One region of the Bacillus lumedeiriae genome, then DNA from elsewhere that is predicted to be linked to it. Evidence: riboswitches for the same ligand, from Rfam matches in the RefSeq annotation. Region 1 holds a riboswitch; the other holds the start of a gene.
What was found. A riboswitch is a leader RNA that binds a small molecule or an ion and turns the genes downstream of it on or off. The one in region 1 is predicted to bind glycine.
Positions count from the first base shown of each region.

Region 2: another riboswitch for glycine. It lies ahead of gcvT (glycine cleavage system aminomethyltransferase GcvT); the one in region 1 lies ahead of glyA (serine hydroxymethyltransferase).

Region 1 is NZ_JAUIYO010000013.1:42,689-50,352, reverse strand. It holds gene trxB (thioredoxin-disulfide reductase) at 1-619, shown strand, start outside; gene solA (N-methyl-L-tryptophan oxidase) at 1,004-2,173, shown strand; gene QYG89_RS13580 (M24 family metallopeptidase) at 2,281-3,516, shown strand; gene QYG89_RS13575 (cupin domain-containing protein) at 3,652-4,065, shown strand; glycine riboswitch at 4,245-4,345, shown strand; glycine riboswitch at 4,346-4,440, shown strand; gene glyA (serine hydroxymethyltransferase) at 4,530-5,780, shown strand; gene QYG89_RS13565 (serine dehydratase beta chain) at 5,796-6,311, shown strand; gene sdaAA (L-serine ammonia-lyase, iron-sulfur-dependent, subunit alpha) at 6,311-7,192, shown strand; gene gcvT (glycine cleavage system aminomethyltransferase GcvT) at 7,207-7,664, shown strand, end outside.
Region 2 is NZ_JAUIYO010000001.1:259,461-267,124, forward strand. It holds gene gcvPB (aminomethyl-transferring glycine dehydrogenase subunit GcvPB) at 1-887, opposite strand, end outside; gene gcvPA (aminomethyl-transferring glycine dehydrogenase subunit GcvPA) at 880-2,226, opposite strand; gene gcvT (glycine cleavage system aminomethyltransferase GcvT) at 2,249-3,349, opposite strand; glycine riboswitch at 3,448-3,529, opposite strand; glycine riboswitch at 3,533-3,623, opposite strand; gene QYG89_RS01390 (DEAD/DEAH box helicase) at 3,781-5,481, shown strand; gene QYG89_RS01395 (YqhG family protein) at 5,450-6,238, shown strand; gene QYG89_RS01400 (YqzE family protein) at 6,417-6,587, opposite strand; gene QYG89_RS01405 (hypothetical protein) at 6,656-7,036, opposite strand; gene comGF (competence type IV pilus minor pilin ComGF) at 7,036-7,437, opposite strand; gene QYG89_RS01415 (type II secretion system protein) at 7,448-7,664, opposite strand, start outside.

The DNA.
Region 1 (7,664 bases):
GGGAACTAAGTATAAAAAATTAGGAATACCCGGGGAAGAGGAATTTGCCGGCCGCGGTGTATCATGGTGCGCCGTTTGTGACGGAGCGTTTTTTAAAGAGAAGGAACTTGTCGTTGTAGGCGGGGGAGATTCTGCGGTAGAAGAATCTATTTTTTTAACAAAGTTTGCGAGTAAAGTAACCGTTTTGCATCGCCGAGATCGATTTAGAGCGCAGCCTATTTTGGTTGACAGGATGGTTAAAAATGCTAAAGTTGATATTGTTTATAATACAGTAGTGAAGGAAATTGTTGGAGAGAACAAAGTGAATAGTGTTCTTCTTGAAAATGTGAAAACAGGGGAAGTGACAACTTTTCCAACTGACGGTGTTTTCGAGTACATCGGCATGAATCCTGTTTCTGATTTTGTTAAAAATTTAAACATAACAGATGAAGAAGGATGGATCATTACAGATCAGCGAATGAAAACAAATATTCCCGGAATTTATGCGATTGGAGATATTAGAAAAGATGCTGTCCGTCAAGTTGTAACAGCGACTGGAGATGGATGCATGGCAGCAATAGAAGTGCAGCAGTATGTGGAAAATCTAAATGCAGAATCAGCTAAATCACTTTTATCTTAGTCTTTTTCGATAGCTAGACCGGCGAAATTTTGGGGCTTTGATTGAATTTGGGTGCTTACTTTTTTGCACCTGGCTGACTATTTGAAGATATGTGACAACAAACATAAGCACGGCATTCACTTGAATGCCGTGCTTGTGTTTGTATTGACAGAGAACCGATCTACTTCTTCTGACTTTTGCTTCTGAAAGTGAAAACATGGATGAAAGTGCTGCTTGATTTTTGGATTGTTCAGTATGCACAACGATTATTTTTATCGGTAAAAATATTAAGCATCAATATCCAATTGTTCCTCCTTGGGAACGGATGTATGATACATGTAACAAATAAATTTTAAATATTTTGAATTTATAAATTATTTGAATTGATTTTTTAGGAGGATGGTTATGAGCACACATTTTGACGTTATTGTTGTTGGAGCCGGGTCGATGGGAATGGCTGCAGGTTATTACTTATCGAAGCAAGGAATCAAAACATTATTAGTAGATTCATTTGATCCTCCACATACAAATGGAAGCCATCACGGTGATACACGCATTATCCGACATGCTTACGGTGAAGGAAGAGAGTATGTACCGTTTGCTCTAAGATCACAGGAGTTATGGGATGAACTAGAAAAAGAAACACATCATAAAATATTTACGAAAACGGGAGTGCTCGTATTTGGCCCTAAAGGTGAATCTGCTTTCGTTGCAGAAACGATGGAAGCTGCAAAGGAACATTCATTGACAGTAGACTTGCTTGAAGGCGATGAAATAAACAAGCGTTGGCCGGGCGTGCAGGTACCTGAAAATTATAATGCTATTTTTGAACCAAACTCAGGCGTATTATTTAGTGAAAATTGTATTCGTGCCTATCGCGAACTAGCTGAGGCGAATGGCGCTAAAGTTTTAACCTATACACCGGTTGAGGATTTTGAAATTTCACCGGACATCGTTAAAATCCAAACAGCCAGTGGATCCTACACAGCTGATAAGTTAATTGTCAGCATGGGTGCTTGGAATAGCAAACTTCTTTCTAAACTAAATATTCACATTCCGTTACAGCCGTACCGTCAAGTTGTAGGTTTCTTTGAAGCTGATGAAACAAAGTATAGCAATACACATGATTTCCCAGGATTCATGGTTGAAGTGCCAACAGGTATTTATTACGGATTCCCAAGCTTTAGCGGCTGCGGATTAAAGATAGGGTATCATACGTTTGGACAGAAAATTGATCCAGATACGATTAATCGTGAATTTGGAGCATATCCAGAAGACGAAGAAAATCTGCGTGCCTTTTTAGACAAGCATCTGCCGGGAGCTAATGGAGAATTAAAAAGAGGCGCCGTCTGCATGTACACGAAAACACCGGATGAACACTTCGTTATAGACGTACACCCAGAGCATTCTAACGTCGTGATTGCCGCTGGTTTCTCTGGACACGGATTTAAATTCTCAAGTGCGGTTGGTGAAACATTATGCCAGCTTGCTACAACGGGTAAAACGGAGCATGACATTTCGATCTTCTCGATTAATCGTCCTGCTTTAAAAGGGTCGCTGCAAAAAACAACTTAAGTTCAGGCTGTTGGCAAACAAGTTATCTAGTTTTCTCTATATAAGAGAATCATATATGTCAAAAAACAAACTCTAATTTGAAATGTGGGAAGGGAAAGGTGAATAGTATGGTACAACAAATCACGGATCTTGAAAGAACAAAAATCTTAAAAAACGGAGAGAAAGTAAAGCCCACTTTTTCAAAGGAGGAAATGACACGCCGCAATAGCCGCTTACGCGAGTATATGGCTGAAAATGGAATTGATGCGGTCTTGTTTACTTCCTATCACAATATTAATTATTACAGCGATTTTTTATACACGTCTTTCAACCGTACGTATGGGTTGATCGTTACTCAGGACAAACATGTGACAGTCAGCGCCAATATTGATGCGGGCATGCCATGGAGACGCAGCTTTGATGAAAACATTGTCTACACAGACTGGAAAAGAGACAACTTCTTCTATGCAGTCAAAAAGGTACTGACAGAATCAGGATTTGTTCGCGGACGACTAGGAGTGGAAGAGGACAATATGACTCTCAGCCTGCGGCGCCAAGTGCAGGACGCACTGCCAACAGCGGAACTTGTCGATGTTTCTCAGGCGGTTATGTCTCACCGTATGTTTAAGTCGGCAGAGGAAATTGAAGTGATTAAAAATGGGGCTCGCATTGCAGATATTGGAGGAGCGGCTATTGTGGAAGCGATCCGCGAAGGTGTGCCGGAATATGAAGTAGCTTTGCATGGAACAGAAGCGATGGTGCGTGAAATTGCCCGTACGTACCCTCATGCAGAACTTAGGGATACGTGGGTCTGGTTTCAATCCGGCATTAATACAGACGGAGCGCATAACTGGGCTACTTCCCGTAAACTGCAGCGCGGAGATATCCTAAGTCTGAACTGCTTCCCGATGATTGCTGGTTACTATACAGCTCTTGAGCGCACACTGTTCTTGGAAGATGTTTCTGAGCGTCATCTTGAACTCTGGGAGGTCAACTGTAAAGTACACAGACGCGGCCTTGAACTGATTAAGCCAGGTGCCAGATGTATGGATATTGCGGCTGAATTGAACGAGATCTACCGCGAGCATAATCTTTTAGCGAACCGTACGTTCGGCTATGGACATTCTTTTGGTGTGCTCAGCCATTACTACGGGCGGGAAGCTGGACTGGAACTTCGTGAGGATATCGAAACGGTACTAGAGCCAGGCATGGTTGTATCTATGGAGCCGATGATTATGATTCCAGAGGGAGAGCCGGGTGCAGGCGGTTACCGTGAGCATGACATTCTTGTGATTACTGAGAATGGGGTAGAGAATATTACTAAATTCCCATTCGGACCGGAGCATAACATTATTAAAAAGTAAGGTAAATCAACGTGTCAGACCTCACATCAACAATATACTCTACTGTAGAAGGAGTCCAATATACACAGTGTATTGGGGTGAGGTCAGACCTTTATGGGAATAGGTCTATCTATCAACTATTAAGAGGTGGAAAAATTGAGCCAAAAAACAATGAAACAAAGTGAAGTGGAACTTTTATGCAAAAAGCCAGGCATTCAATTAATTAAGGCAGGCACTTATACATTAAATGAAGTAGGAGAATTACGGGGCACGCCTGAACTAAAAGGACAAATTCTTGATTTGCCTCTTACAGATAAAAAAGATGTCTTAACATTAGGTTATTTTGCCCTGCAGCCTTCAGTAGATTATTCAGTAGAGTTTGATTTTGTTGAGGTTAAAATCGTGACAAAAGGAAAAATGATCGTGCGTGATGTAGAAGGAAACAAATATGTAGGCGAAGCAGGGGATGTTTTAATTTTTTCTCCGAAGACGACGGTTATTTTTGATGGAGAGAGTGACGGAGAAGCTGTTTACTTCAAAAATGTTGAGCCAAATCCTTCTTATTTGTAAAGTAGATCTTTTAGTGAGGTCAGAGAACAAGAAAATACGAAAATAAAAGTGAGCATTCAATGTGTACCGAAAGATCCTTACACAATTTTTCTGGCAGAGTATGGAAGTATATGCAAAAAGATTGACAGTTATATTCGTGTTAACTATTCTGAATATAATGAAAATTTAATAAAGTGCGGATGATTGTTGTAGGAGAGTGTGAAGTACATGCCACCGAAGGAGCAAGTTCCAAAAAGACCCTTGGAACCAATCTCTCAGGTAGATGAACTGCAACGGGACGCCACTCTGGAGAGAGCGTTGCTAAAACGCCACCAAAGGGGAAGACTCCATCGTAAATGGAGTTAAGCTCTCAGGTAAAAGGACAGAGAAGGGTAGAGAACATGAGATTACCCTTTTCTGTCCTTTTTGTGTACCCAAAAAAGCAGAAAAGGGAAGTCTAGACGACATTTCGAGGAGGAGTAAGAATGAGTTTGCAAAAAAATGATACAACGATTTTTGGAGCCATTGAGAAGGAAAAGCAGCGCCAGTATCACACATTAGAGTTGATCGCATCTGAAAACTTTGTCAGTGAGGACGTGTTAGAAGCAATGGGAAGCGTCATGACGAATAAATACGCAGAAGGCTACCCAGGGAAGCGTTATTATGGCGGCTGTGAGTATGTAGATGTTGCAGAACAGGCGGCGATCGATCGTGTAACAGAGCTGTTCGGAGCAAAGTACGCAAACGTCCAGCCTCATTCAGGTGCTCAGGCGAATCTCGCTGTTTTTTATGCTTTGTTGCAGCCAGGGGATAAAATTATGGGAATGAATTTATCACATGGCGGGCATTTAACTCATGGAAGTCCCGTCAGCATTTCTGGAAAGTGGTTTGACGTTGTCTCTTACGGAGTGAGAGAAGACAATCAGTTGATTGATTATGACGAGCTTGAGGAGATCGCCAAAAAAGAAAAACCAAAACTGATGATTGCAGGTACGAGTGCTTATCCAAGAACGATTGATTTTGCCCGTTTTAAAGAAATTGCTGATCAAGTGGGCGCGAAGTTAATGGTAGATATGGCGCATATTGCCGGGCTGGTAGCGGCTGGTCTTCATCCATCGCCTATCCCTTATGCAGATGTGGTGACGAGTACAACACATAAAACGTTAAGAGGACCACGCGGCGGCATTATTTTAACCAATCATGAAGAGATCATCAAAGCGATGAATAAATCTGTATTCCCAGGCATTCAAGGCGGCCCATTAATGCACATTATTGCGGCCAAGGCAGTGGCTTTCAAAGAGGCATTGCAGCCAGGGTTTAAACAATACGCCAAACAAGTGATTGAAAATGCTCAAACGCTTGGTGAGGCATTAAAGAAAGAGGGAGCCGAACTAGTCTCCGGCGGAACAGACAACCATATTGTGCTATTAGATGTACGTCCGTGGGGTCTGACAGGAAAAGAAGCGGAGAAGATACTTGAAGAATCCGGAATTACAGTCAATAAAAATACGATTCCATATGATCCGGAGAGTCCGTTTGTGACGAGCGGCATCCGTATGGGAACAGCCGCATTGACTACACGCGGAATGAAACAGGAAGAGATGGTACAAATTGCGAAAGTGATCGCAGCTGTTTTGGGGAGTAAGGGTGATCGGACCGTTTTAGAAGAGGCGAAGGAAATCACAAGAGCCATTTGTGAATCGTATCCATTGTTTCAACAACCAATCAATGTGTAAGAAAGGAGCACTTTCATGGAATTTCAAAGCTGCTTTGACATTATTGGACCAATCATGGTAGGGCCCTCTAGTTCTCACACAGCTGGTGTGGTATCTATTGGAAGATTTGTTTACGAGCTTTTAGAGGGATGCCCGGAGGAAGTGCACATTCTTTTTTACGATTCCTTCGCAGAAACATATCAGGGGCATGGGACAGATAAAGCATTGCTCGGCGGACTGCTTGGAATGGATACAGATGATCCGCACATTAGATATTCGATTGAACTAGCACATGAACGCGGGATGAACTGTACCTTCCAATTAGAAGAACATTGTCTCTATTTTGATCATCCGAATACAACGATTGTAACGGCTCGACGCGGCGCAGCGGTTGTCCGAGTTGGCGGAGCTTCTCTCGGGGGAGGCCTCTCTAAATTATTTATGATTGACGATGAAATGGTCGATATACGTTTGAGCACAAGCGATGACTTTTCAATCATTGTTGAAAAGTACCGTAAAAAGAAAAGGAAAGTACTTGTGAGGGGCGTATGATGGAAATTCAGTCAATGAAAGAACTCATTGAAGTGTGTGAACGGGAACAGAAAACGATTGGCGAAATCATGCTGATAATGGAAGAGGAAAAGTCGGGAAGAGATCAAGAAACGATTCTTCGCATGATGGAAGAACGGTTAATCAAAATGAAGGAAGCAGTAGACAGCGGCACGAAAGATGCTTCTGCTGCTCCGAGTGGTATTTCTGGCGGCGATGCGGTGAAGATGGGGGATTATGTACGTTCAGGAAAAGCACTGACCGGTCATTATATAAGCGATGCGATGACATTCTCCATGGCTACTTCTGAAAGCAATGCACGCATGGGAGTGATTGTAGCAACTCCGACGGCTGGTGCAGCAGGCATTTTGCCCGGCGTATTGTTCTCTCTTCATAAAAATGATGGCACGCCCTATCACCAGTTAGTAATGGGACTATTTACAGCGAGTATGCTTGGTTATGTCATTGCTAACCGTTCATTTATTTCAGGAGCTGCCGGGGGATGTCAGGCAGAGGTTGGTTCTGCCACTGCCATGGCCGCCGGAACAATTGCTGAATTAAAAGGAGGAACACCGCAGCAAGCGATTCATGCCACAGCGATCGCTTTAAAATCGCTTTTAGGATTAGTGTGTGATCCTGTTGCAGGACTTGTTGAAGTTCCTTGTATTAAACGAAATGTGATTGGCACGTCGATTGCTTTTGCAGCTGCGGATTTAGCGCTTGCCGGTATTGAAAGCCGCATTCCGTGTGATGAAGTCATCGGAGCGATGTACAAAGTGGGCAAGGAGATGCCAAGAACTTTGAGAGAAACCGCACTTGGCGGCCTGGCAATGACTGAAACTGGCCAAAAAGTAAAAGAAGAATTATTTTGCCGAAAATCTTAATCGGGGGTGTATAAATGAGTACAAAAACGGTATTGAAGCGAACACCACTTTTCGATGTATATAAAAAATATGGCGCAAAGGTCATTGATTTTGGCGGCTGGGAGCTGCCGGTGCAGTTTTCAAGCATTTTGGAAGAACATGAAGCGGTGCGAAAGGCAGCCGGACTTTTTGATGTTTCTCACATGGGAGAAGTGCTCGTGGAAGGAAAAGATGCCGAGAGTTATCTCAATCATCTTGTGACGAATGATGTGACGAAGATTGGACTGAATCAAGCACAGTATACAGCGATGTGTTATCCCGGTGGCGGAACGGTTGATGATTTATTAGTGTACAAGTTAGCGGATGAAACATATTTACTCGTCATCAACGCTGCTAACATTGAAAAAGATGTGGAGTGGATGAAGCAGCATGTAAAAGGCAGCGTAACGATCGAAAATAGATCGAGTGATATCGCACAGGTGGCGATCCAAGG
Region 2 (7,664 bases), on a different contig from region 1:
ATCAAGTCTTTCTTCACACCTACAGGGCCAGATCCCGGACCGCCGCCGCCGTGGGGACCAGTGAACGTTTTATGAAGGTTTAAGTGAACGACGTCAAATCCCATGTCTCCAGGCCGCGCTTTCGACATAACCGCATTTAAGTTTGCCCCATCATAGTACACCTTGCCGCCGACCCCATGAATAATTTCGGCTATTTCTAAAATATTCTCTTCAAACAAGCCAAGCGTGTTTGGATTCGTCAGCATAAGCGCAGCCGTTGTTTCATCGGCCACACGTTTCAAGTCTTCTAAATCGACTAATCCGTCTTCTCCCGATTTGACCGTCACTGTTTCAAAGCCTGCGACCGTCGCAGAGGCCGGGTTTGTACCATGAGCAGAGTCGGGAACGATGACCTTTGTACGATTGAAATCACCATTTGTTTCGTGATACGCACGGATCATCATCAGTGCCGTCCATTCACCATGAGCACCAGCTGCCGGCTGAAGGGTCACTTCATCCATACCAGTAATCTCTTTTAAGTGCTCCTGCAGATCATACATGAGCTCCAATGCCCCTTGTACAGTCTCTTCCTGCTGAAGCGGATGAATATAAGCGAAGCCGTCAAAACGTGCGACATCTTCATTGATTTTTGGGTTATATTTCATCGTACATGAACCAAGCGGATAAAATCCTGAGTCTACCCCATGATTTCTCTTCGATAACGCTGTATAATGACGCATAATGTCGAGCTCAGACACCTCTGGAAGTTCAGGTTCTTCTTCCCGCAAATACCCAGCAGGCAAAAGTGCCGATAAAGCTGTTTCCGGTACATCTAACTCAGGCAGACTATAGCCAATCCGCCCCGGCTGAGACACTTCAAATATAAGCTCCTGATCGTTCTTATTCATGGCTATCCCCCAATTCTGCTGCAAAGAGCTCAATTTCTTCTTTTGTCCGCAATTCTGTCACAGCAACTAACATACAATTCTCTAATTCTTTATAAGTAAGCCCAAGATCATAGCCGCCTATTATTCCCTTTTTAAACAGCTTTTGATTCACTTCTTTGATGGGCTTATTTAAACGGACAACAAACTCATTAAATATTGGTCCATCAAACACGATATCCAGACCATGCTGCTTCATTGTTTCTCTAGCAAAAAATGCTTTTTGCAAGTTTTGCACCGCGATTTCACGAACACCTTTTTTACCTAAAGCTGTCATCGCTACGCTGGCTGCGAGAGCATTGAGTGCCTGGTTAGAACAAATATTAGAAGTCGCTTTATCACGGCGAATATGCTGCTCACGCGCCTGCAGTGTCAGCACAAATCCGCGGCGGCCTTCATCATCATGTGTCTGGCCAACAAGACGGCCCGGCACTTTACGCATCAGCTTTTTCGTTACGGCAAAGTATCCACAATGTGGTCCGCCGAATTGAGCTGGAATACCGAATGGCTGTGCATCACCAATCACAATATCTGCTCCAAACTTTCCAGGAGGTGTCAACGCACCTAGAGAAAGCGGATTAGAAGAGACAACAAACATCGCTTTTTGTCCGTGAGCCGCTTTTTCTACTTCTGCAAGTGGTTCAACGGCGCCGAAAAAGTTCGGATATTGAACAATAACCCCCGCTGTGTCGCTGTCTACAAGCTGATTTAATTGATCAATATCTGTTACACCATTCATATGAGGTACTTCGATCACTTCAATGCCCTGTCCTTTCGCATACGTTTTTAATACGTCACGCGATTCAGGATGAACCGTTTCTGATACGAGTACTTTCTTCTTTTTCGTTTGAGCCGCGCTAAGCATCGCCGCTTCTGCTAAAGCTGTACCTCCATCATACATCGAGGAGTTGGCTACATCCATACCTGTCAATTCACAAATCATCGTTTGGAATTCAAAAATGGCTTGCAGCTCCCCTTGAGAAATTTCTGGCTGGTACGGTGTATAAGCTGTATAAAATTCAGAACGGGAAATGACGTGGTCCACAATGGACGGTGTGTAATGATCATATACGCCTGCCCCTAAAAAGGAAGCATATTGTTTTGCATTCGCATTTTTGGCAGCCATTGCACTCAATTCTTTTTTCAAAGCCGGTTCCGATTTTGCTTCCTTGATATCGTACAACCCTTGGAAACGTACTTGTTCAGGGATGTCTGCAAATAATTCATCAATTGTTTGAACACCAACTGCCGAAAGCATCTCTTTCTTATCAGATTCAGTCATTGGCAAATAACGATGTTTCATAACTTTTCCCCCTTCTCTCCTCTTATTTTGAACGTTTATAAAATGGCGGTTTCACTGTTTTTGCTGCTAGTTTTTTACCCCGGATCTCTACGAACAATTCCTGGTCTGGTACAGCCAGCTCGGCTTTGACTAATGCAAGACCAATATTTTTCTTTAATGTCGGTGATTGCGTACCCGTCGTTACGTGACCTGCCGCTTCTTCTCCTGAAAAAACGGGATAGCCATGACGCGGGATCCCCCTATCAATCATTTCAAGACCAATCAGCTTCCGCTTAGAGCCATTTTCCTTCTGCTCTTTTAAAGCTGTGAGTCCGATAAATTCTTCTTTATTTGTTTTAACAGCAAAGCCAAGGCCCGCTTCAATTGGCGATATATCTTCTGACAGTTCCTGACCATATAATGCCAGATTCGCTTCAAAACGCAATGTATCACGTGCACCCAGGCCGCATGGAACTAAGCCTTCCTCTTCGCCCGCTTCTAATAGATCCTTCCATATCTTCCCTGCATCGCCGCTTTGACTATAAATCTCAAAACCATCTTCTCCTGTGTATCCAGTCCGTGACACTAGAGCATGTGCACCATTGATGCTGACATGCTGGCGAAATGCAAATGACTTGATGTCTTGTAAGTCAACACCGGCTACAAGCTTTTGAAGAATGCTTTCAGCAGCCGGTCCTTGAATGGCAAGCTGCGCCCAATCCTGCGATACATTGTTTATTTGCACTTCTCCTGTCCCATGCTCTTTCAGCCACTGGAAATCCTTCTCGGTATTTGCGGCATTCACGACAAGCAGGTAGTCTTCTTCAGCCAGCATGTAGACGAGCAAGTCATCGATCGTACCTCCTTGTTCATTGCACATAATTGTATACATGGCACGGTCGGGCTGCAGCTTTGACAAGTCATTCGTCATCATTTTTTGCAAGAAAGCTAAGGCGTCTTTTCCCTTGACTGTAATCTCTCCCATGTGGGATACATCAAAAAGACCAGCCTTCGTCCGGACAGCTTCATGCTCCTCTTTAATACTTGAAAACTGAACAGGGAGCTCCCATCCACCAAAATCAATGGTTTTTGCCCCATATTGTTTATACAGTTCAAACAGCGGCGTACGCTTTAGTTCTCCCATTCTCCTGCCCCTTTCAATGCTTATTGTTTCATCGTCATTTTGCGGTTCCATCCGTTCTGAATATAAAAAAGGACAGAGAACAGCTTATAAAAGTTGTCCTCTGTCCTTGAACCTGAAAGTTTACCCCCATCAAATGGGCTGTCTTCTTTGGTGGTTTCGATGACGAAACACTCTCCAGAGATGCGTCCAGCAAGAGTTCTTTTGCCTGAGAGATTCACAAAAAGTTTGTTTGCTCCTTCGGCGCTGTATAAACAGTCTCTCCCCTTGCCTTCATTCGCTATATTTAATTAATAAATGGGTATACTATGAACACCTGATTAGAAACAATCAATAATGTTCGTTTTTTGCAAAATGACATAATATTTAGTTCCTTTACATCCTACCATTAAAGGTGAGGTTTCGGCAATACATTTTATAAAGGAGTTTTTAAAATGAACGTAGATATACACTTTAACCACGCATGGGAAGAAGAGTTAGAGAAAAGAATTGAACAAGATGGACCGTGGGGAAGCTGGTCGCTTTTTCAATCAACTGTAAAAATGGAAACACGAATGATGGTGTCGAATTTTGAAGGATTGTTAGCCCCTAAGTTTTTGCCAGGTCTCACTCCTCTTCCCCATCAGCTTGAAGCGGCAAGAAAAGTCATCGAGGAAATGAATGGAAAAGCCATTTTAGCCGATGAAGTAGGACTTGGGAAAACGATCGAGGCAGGACTCGTATTAAAAGAATATTTAATACGGGGTCTCGTAAAAAAAGTATTGATCTTAGCTCCCGCTTCCCTCGTTTCACAATGGGCTGATGAATTGAACACCAAGTTTTATATTCCAGCCGTGGCCCAGAAAAAGTTTTATGCCTGGGATCAATATGATATTGTCATCTCTTCCATTGATACAGCGAAACGAAGTCCTCACAAAGAAAAAATTTATGAACAAGACTACGATTTAGTCATTATTGATGAAGCTCATAAATTAAAAAATCATAAAACAAAAAACTATCAGTTTGTCCGCCATTTAAAAAAGAAGTTTTGTCTGCTCCTGACAGCGACGCCTATTCAAAATCGATTGGATGAAATGTTTCATCTCGTTTCACTGTTGAAGCCTGGTCATCTAGGAAGCGAAGGACAATTTACCGATCAATTTAAAAAAGGAGACCGGCAAGTACAAAACCACCAGCATTTAATGAAGCTGATGAATAAAGTGATGATCCGCAACCGCCGTCAGGACACAGGGGTAGAGTGGACGGCTAGAAAAGTGGAATCCATCAAAGTAACATTCACGGATGAGGAGCGTGCGCTTTACGACACACTTCAACAGTTTGTCCGCAGCCAGCCTCAGGAGATCAGCTCTGCCTTGTCGTTACTCACCTTGCAGAGAGAAGCTTGCAGCAGCAAAGAAGCCGTCTTTTTCACGTTGAAAAATATGGCAAAGAAATTATACGGAAACGAACTTGCCTTTCCGGAAAGTTTTCAAGAGGTGTTATCTCATATCCAAAACATTGCGCAAAATTCAAAAGCGCAAAAAGCATTAGAACTCGTTCATTCGATCGACGACAAAGTCATTATTTTCACGGAATACCGGGCCACCCAGCTATATTTACAATGGTTTTTTAAACAACATGGCATTTCATCTGTTCCCTTTCGCGGCGGCTTTAAGCGCGGAAAAAAAGATTGGATGAAACAGCTGTTTCAGCAGCACGCCCAGGTCTTAATTGCAACTGAGGCCGGCGGCGAAGGGCTGAATTTGCAGTTTTGCCATCATTTAATCAACTTTGATCTTCCATGGAATCCTATGCGGCTTGAACAAAGGATTGGCCGTGTTCACCGTTTTGGACAATCTGAGGATGTACATATTTACAATTTCAGCATTGAAGATACGATTGAAGACAGAATTCTCCAGCTTCTCTATGAAAAAATTCATTTATTTGAACAAGCAGTCGGGCAGCTTGATGACATTTTAGAGAGGATGGAAATTCCTAATATGCAAGAACACTTAACTGATATTTTTCAGCATTCAAAAACAGAAGGTGAATTACAAGTGAAGATGAAAAATCTCGAGGCAGCTATTGAACTCGCAAACGAATGGAAAAAAGGAGAGGACGCATTTGCTGAAAAACGAAATTCATCTATTTCTTAACACTTATTTTAAAGCGGCTGAATGTACCTTTTTAGAAGAAACAGAAGGTTCACTCACTGTCAAACTAACCCCTGAGCTGGATAAAGAGCTGATGAACCGGCCATTTTACTGGCATTATGCTGAAAAAACAGGAATGAAGGGCGAACCGCTTTCATTAACCCTTATTACCGAGCAGTCGAAAGCCCCTAAGGAGCTGAAAGGAGAAAGCGTTCATTTTGGCACTCCGCGATTGCAGCAAATTTTCCAATCTGCCAAGCAGCATACTAGTTTTATCCGTCTTTACGAACAAAAAACAACGGACAGCCGGCAGGCTCTTCACCCCTGGCTGTTAGTCAATATGAAAGTTTCTTATGAGGCTAATCGCAAAAAAGATATGTTTCATTCATTCGGTCTTAATTTAATTAATGGCGTGATTCAAGAAGACTTTATGGGTCAACTGAGCTACAAATCTTTAGTATCAAAAATTCCCGATTATTCTTTTACCATTACTCCTTTAATCAAACCTACAAGCGGCGTTAAGCGGCTGCAGCGTTTTTTAACTTCTCAAATTGAAAACGAAAACCATGATTGGGCTGTAAAAGCGCGAATGAAGTGGAACGAAGATTTAACTTTACTTGATGACTTTTATGAAAACGAGGAGAAAAAGCCCGAGGCTTACTTTATTGAAAAAGCGGCACTTGAAAAACAATATTCGCCAAGAATTTATGTAGATACGATTAACGGCGGCCTCATTTACCTGCATCCTTCCAGCGGATAAAGTGCAACTTCCGTAGCTGGGAATTTTCTTTACCCGCTGGTGGTTAGTTGAACGGATCGGGCGTTTCTCCCCGCCTATGCTTTTTAGAAACAACCTAAAGCCTTGAGACGGGGGCTTACTGCCGGTTAATGTGGAATAAATGAGAACCGCTTCATTCATATGTAAATAGCGCTGCCCGTCACTTTTTATGAAATAACTGGCGCAGCGCCCAAGGAAGCAGGCCGAACCATCTAGCAGAGAAAGCAGGGCGCCCGGCCTGTTTCTGCCGGCGTTTTTCTTTTCTTACTCGTTTGGGCTCATTTAAGTAACCAAAAAAAGCCCCCATAAAGTATTTTACATATTCATTCATTAACATCGCCTCCCATGGTCGATGTCAGTTTTTCCAATTTCCCCTCATTTTAAACAGCAGTCCCCTTGTTATTCAAACCATTGAATGATCCGGCGTTCATTCAAATGATAAATAATTCTAGATGAAAACCGGGTGTCTGTTTTTATCGTTTTTAAATGAATAACGACTACGTCTTCTCCTTTATTCGGTGCGGATGCATAAATCACTTCCCCACGGTTTGTACGGTATGTGCCTGAAATGGCTTCTTCACTTTCTAAAAGCCATACAGCATGTTGAAGTGTCATTAACTCCATTACTTTCGTTTCGTAATAGTCCGTTAAGAATAAAGCCGTCTGCTGCTTACTGACGAAGATACTTGTTCCAAAAATAGCAGCTGTACAAACGATGACAAAAAGCAGCAATGTGTAGGGCAGCAGGATCCCTTTCTCATTATCTATGAAACATTTCATCATGTCCCTCCGTTGAAAATGTGGAACTTTGCTTGTTCTTTTTCACCATTTTTAAAAGCTGCCTCGACACATAGAGAAGAACTGCATGGGTAGAATTGAAAAAAAGAAACTTCCTGCAGAATCATTTCATGACCTTTTCCATTGACCCGTCTTCGAATGCCTTCATTGAATATTTGGAGTGTAATCGTATCACTATCATGGACAATTGTTAACTCGTCTTCAGCTATGGACAACGTGCGGGATAAATACAGTTCCTTTCTAAGCTGAAGCACAAACAGCTCCCACTCTGCTTTTCTTTCTGGATCAAGCTTCTCTTCTGTTCGATAGACTGCCCCATAGGCAAGAGGAAATAGAGCAGCAATCCCTATAAATATGAATAAAACAAGCAAAGATTCTATCATCGTAAATCCTTCACTGTTCTTTAATACAGATCTCTTGTTGGGACACTTCCAAACAAGCAGCTGCTTTCGTTGTTTCCCAGGAAATATCATACATTTCTCCTGCTTCATTATAGACAACGTGAAAATCTCTTCTTTCATTCCACCTTTTCTCTCCCTCTTCATAAAGAATTCTCATCCCTCTTTGTTTATCCCACAATGCTTTTGACTGGCTCGTCATCTGCACCATA